DNA from 2 places in the Burkholderia pseudomultivorans genome. Region 1 is predicted to be linked to the other one. Evidence: predicted binding sites of a transcription regulator. Region 1 holds the regulator's gene; the other holds the start of a gene.
The links. Region 1 encodes HrcA, which represses chaperone genes, less so after heat shock. Its sites were predicted from a motif close to TTAGCACTCNNNNNNNNNGAGTGCTAA; they were not measured.
Positions count from the first base shown of each region.

Region 2: the regulator HrcA is predicted to act here: its motif matches at 1,028-1,054, upstream of rpoH (RNA polymerase sigma factor RpoH).

Region 1 is NZ_CP013378.1:1,918,351-1,920,814, forward strand. It holds gene WS57_RS21185 (NAD kinase) at 1-121, opposite strand, end outside; gene hrcA (heat-inducible transcriptional repressor HrcA) at 266-1,282, shown strand; gene hemH (ferrochelatase) at 1,439-2,464, shown strand, end outside.
Region 2 is NZ_CP013378.1:4,450,693-4,453,156, reverse strand. It holds gene rpoH (RNA polymerase sigma factor RpoH) at 30-965, opposite strand; gene WS57_RS32890 (acyloxyacyl hydrolase) at 1,328-1,897, shown strand; gene WS57_RS32885 (nuclear transport factor 2 family protein) at 1,945-2,328, shown strand.

The DNA.
Region 1 (2,464 bases):
AGACGACCTCGAAGCCCAGCTTCGCGACGCACGCGGCCAGGGTGGCGAGCGGCTCGGCGATGCCGGGCGTGTTGCTGCGGCCGACGAGCGCGACGGTGTTGAACTGATTACCGGTTTTCATGCCGGCATTACACCATAGCTCGTTGACGAAAAGAACCGGTCCTGCCCCGACGGGGCCGGATCGGGCCGGACCGCGCGGCAGTGGCCGCGGCCACTCGCCGCGGCCACTCGCCGCGGTCGCGCGGTTGCGCTAAAATTTTCCACCATGCTAGATCCTCGCGCACGAACCCTCCTGAAAACCCTGATCGAACGGTATATCGCCGACGGTCAGCCGGTCGGATCGCGCACGTTGTCCCGTTACTCCGGGCTCGAGCTGAGCCCGGCGACGATCCGCAACGTGATGTCCGACCTGGAGGAGCTCGGCCTCGTGTCGAGCCCGCACACGTCGGCCGGCCGCGTGCCGACGCCGCGCGGCTACCGCCTGTTCGTCGACACGATGCTGACGGTCGAAGGCGACGCCGACGCGGTCGCGCGGCAGGTGCAGACGCTGCTGCAGGCCGGCGAGCCGCAGCAGAAGGTGGTCGCGGCCGCGGCAAGCGTGCTGTCGAACCTGTCGCAGTTCGCCGGCGTCGTGCTGACGCCGCGCCGCAGCCACGTGTTCAAGCAGATCGAGTTCATGCGTCTGTCGGACAAGCGCATTCTGCTGATCATCGTCACGCCCGAGGGCGACGTGCAGAACCGGATGCTGGCGACGCCGCGCGACTACTCGCCGTCGCAGCTCACCGAGGCGTCCAACTACATCAACGCGCATTTCGCCGGCCTGTCGTTCGACGAGGTGCGCCGCCGCCTGCGCGACGAGATCGACCAGCTGCGCGGCGACATGACCGCGCTGATGCACGCGGCCGTGACGGCCAGCACCGAGGTGCCCGACACCGAGGACACCGTGCTCATTTCCGGCGAGCGCAACCTGCTCGAAGTGGCGGACCTTTCGTCCGACATGGCGCGGCTGCGCAAGCTGTTCGACGTGTTCGACCAAAAGACGGGCCTCCTGCAACTGCTCGACGTGTCGAGCCACGCCCAGGGCGTGCAGATCTTCATCGGCGGCGAATCGACGCTCGTGCCGATCGAGGAGATGAGCGTCGTCACCGCGCCTTACGAGGTGAACGGGAAGATCGTCGGCACGCTCGGCGTGATCGGCCCGACCCGCATGGCGTACAACCGCGTGATCCCGATCGTCGACATCACCGCGCGCCTGCTGTCGCTGACGCTGAGCCAGCAATAGCCATAGCCGCCGCCGCGGCCGACTCCACCCTCGTGCCGCCATCGTGCCGCGACGCCGTGCGCGCCGCCACTCGGCCGAACGGCCGGCCGACCGGCGCGAAGCGTGCCGCTATAATTGAAAGCCGTCCGGTTTCGTGCCCCGAGCACGTTCTTGCCCATGCGTTTCGATCTTGAGCCGCCTTCGAGCGTCGCGGCCGCCCACCGCATCGGCGTGCTGCTGATCAACCTCGGCACGCCCGACGCGCCCACGCCGCGTGCGGTGCGGCGCTATCTGGCCGAATTCCTGTCCGATCCCCGCGTCGTCGAAATTCCGCAGGCCGTCTGGCAGGTGCTGCTGCGCACGCTGATCCTGCCGCTGCGCGGCCGCGCGTCCGCGAAGAAATACGCGGCCGTGTGGATGCCCGAGGGCTCGCCGCTGCGCGTGTACACCGAGCGCCAGACCGACGGCGTGCGGCATCTGCTCGCGTCGAACGATTACCACGTGCTGGTCGATCATGCGATGCGCTACGGCAGCCCGAGCATTGCGCAGGCGCTTGCGCAGTTCAAGCGCGCGGGCGTGGAGCGCGTGCTGCTGATGCCGATGTACCCGCAATACTCGGCCTCGACCACGGCGACGGCGTTCGACGCCGCGTTCGCCGCGCTCGCGCGCATGCGCAACCAGCCGGAAGTGCGCACGGTGCGCCACTACGCCGACCATCCGGCCTATATCCACGCGCTCGCCGAGCAGGTGCGCCAGTACTGGGCGCAGCACGGCCGGCCCGATTTCGCGGCCGGCGACAAGCTCGTGCTGAGCTTCCACGGCGTGCCGAAGCGCACGCTCGACCTCGGCGATCCGTATCACGACCAGTGCCAGCAGACGGGCGCGCTGCTGACGACCGCGCTCGGGCTGTCGACGATCGAATGCCGCGTGACGTTCCAGTCGCGCTTCGGCAAGGCGGAATGGCTGCAGCCGTACACCGCGCCGACGCTGCGCGAGCTCGGCGAGGCCGGCGTGCGGCGCGCCGACGTGTTCTGTCCCGGTTTTACCGCCGATTGTCTGGAGACGATCGAGGAGATCGGCATGGAAGTGCGCGACGAGTTCATCGCGGGCGGCGGCAAGACCTTCCACCGGATTCCGTGCCTGAACGCCGCGCCGGCATGGATCGGCGCGCTCGGCGAGATCGTCGCCGAGAATCTGCAGGGC
Region 2 (2,464 bases), 2.3 Mb from region 1:
TCGATGAAGCACTCTAAATCGCCGGGAATTTATGCGTATTCGGCGAGTGCGGTGCGCATCTTTTTCATCGCGCTCGCTTCGATCTGGCGAATGCGCTCGGCCGACACGCCGAATTCCGCGGCGAGATCGTGCAGCGTCGAGCCGCCCGAGCCGTCGTCGTCGACGTGCAGCCAGCGCGCCTCGATGATGCGGCGGCTGCGCGCGTCGAGCGCGTCGAGCGCCTGCGCGATGCCGTCGGTCTGCAGCATGTCGCGCTGACGCGCGGCGAGCACGGCGGTCGGCTCGTTGTGCGAGTCGGCCAGATAGGCGATCGGCGCGTACGACTCCTCGCCGTCCTCGACCTGCCCTTCGAGCGCGATGTCGCCGCCCGACAGCCGCGTTTCCATCTCGGTCACTTCTTCGCGCTTGACGTTGAGTTCCTTCGCGAGACCGTCGATTTCCTCGGGCGTCATCGCCTGCACGCCCTTCTTGTGGCTGCGCAGGTTGAAGAACAGCTTGCGCTGCGCCTTGGTCGTCGCGACCTTCACCGTGCGCCAGTTACGCAGGATGTATTCGTGAATCTCCGCCTTGATCCAGTGGATCGCGTACGACACGAGGCGCACGTTCTGCGCCGGGTCGAAGCGCTTCACGGCCTTCATCAGGCCGATGTTGCCTTCCTGGATCAGGTCGCCGTGCGGCAGGCCGTAGCCGAGATAGTTGCGCGCGATCGACACGACGAGCCGCAGGTGCGACAGCACGAGGCGGCGCGCAGCGTCGAGGTTGTTGTCTTCGCGGAATTGGGTCGCGTACTGGCGTTCCTCTTCGGCGGTCAGCAGCGGAATGCGGTTGACGGCCTGGATATACGCGTCGAGGTTGCCAAGCTGGCCCGGCAACATCGCTTGAGTTGCGAGCGCCAGCGAGCCTGCCGATTCGGCCTTGGCCGGCGCCGGGCTCAGGGTGTTCGGAAGGGTCAGGGCGTTGCTCACTAAAAAACTCCTTTGGAATCAGGGATGAACCCCGGACTCGGATCGAGATTCCGAGGCCAATCTTAGCACTCCCGCAAGCCGAGTGCTAATTCCTTAGAGCGCGCGCGGGCATTGGAGTTCCCAGTTTTTCTATCGATTCCGGTTATCCGATAGCCAGTTCTGAGACAGGGGCTGGGTGAGCGGAGTTCCGTAAGCCGTTGTTTTGGATGGAAATCAGCAGACGCTTTCGATTTTTGTAGATTTGGAAGCAAACAATTTCGCTTCGTGATGCCGATCCGAAAAGTCCTTTACCATACCATTCAGTTCGCTCGAGCCGGGCCGCTGCGCCAGGCTCCATTCAACCCACAAAGTTGGAGTGTCAGATGAACAACAAGAAGAACCGCCGGTCGCGTAGCCGGCTTGTGCTGCACGCGATGCTGGCGGCGTCCCTGCTGGGCGGATCGGGGGCAGCGTTCGCAGACCGGTGGGGCATCCAGGCGGGCGGCGGCTTTTCCGATCGCCGCGGGATCGACATGGGCGAACTCGGCGTCGTGTGGGACCCGGGCTGGAACTGGTGGGAGATCGGCGGCTGGCACTTCTCGTTCGTGGTGGAAGGGCACGCCGGCTACTGGCACACCGGCGGCAACGTCCACAGCAGCATCGGCGAATTCGGCGTGACGCCGATGTTCCGCTTCATCAAGAGTGCCGGGCAGATCCGGCCGTTCATCGAGGCGGGCGGCGGCGTCCGGCTGTTGACGCATCCGACGATCTCGGACAATTTCTCGCTGTCGACCGCGTTCCAGTTCGCACCGGTCGCCGGCGTCGGCGCACAGTTCGGAGACCGGCAACAGTATCAGGTCGGCTACCGTTTTCAACATGTGTCTAACGCGGGTATCAAAGAGCCGAATCCTGGGGTAAATTTCCACCAGTTCTACGTGCAGTACAACTTCTGATCCCCGCACGCCCACGCACGGCGTGCGCGTTGCCGAGGAGTCAGGCGATGACGAAGGTGGTCGATGCGATCCGCGCGCTCGAGCGCGATCGGTTCCGGGCGATGGTGGACGGCGACGGCGAGGCGCTCGACGCGCTGCTGTCGGACAAGGTGTTCTACGTGCACACCAACGGCAAGCGGGAAACCAAGCAGCAGTTCATCGACGCCATCGCTGCCGGCCGCCGCCGCTATCGCCAGATCGAGATCCAGTCGCAGGACGTGCTGCCGGTCGGCGACGACACCTGCGTCGTCACGGGGCGCGCGCTGATCGAGATGGAAACGAACAACGGCGGCCTCGTGTTCCCGATTGCCTATACCGCCGTGCAGACCCACGAGAAAGGTCGCTGGCGCCTGCTGGCCTGGCAGGCGACGCGGTGCGCGACCGAGACCTGAGCGCGCGTGGCGCTCCTTTTATCGTCCCGACAGAAGCGGCCTCGTAGGCCGCTTTTTGCTGGCCCGTGCGGCGCGGATCGCGCGGCGCACGGACGGTCGCGCTCCGCTCGCTGACCGGGTGTCCCGGAGGCCGTTC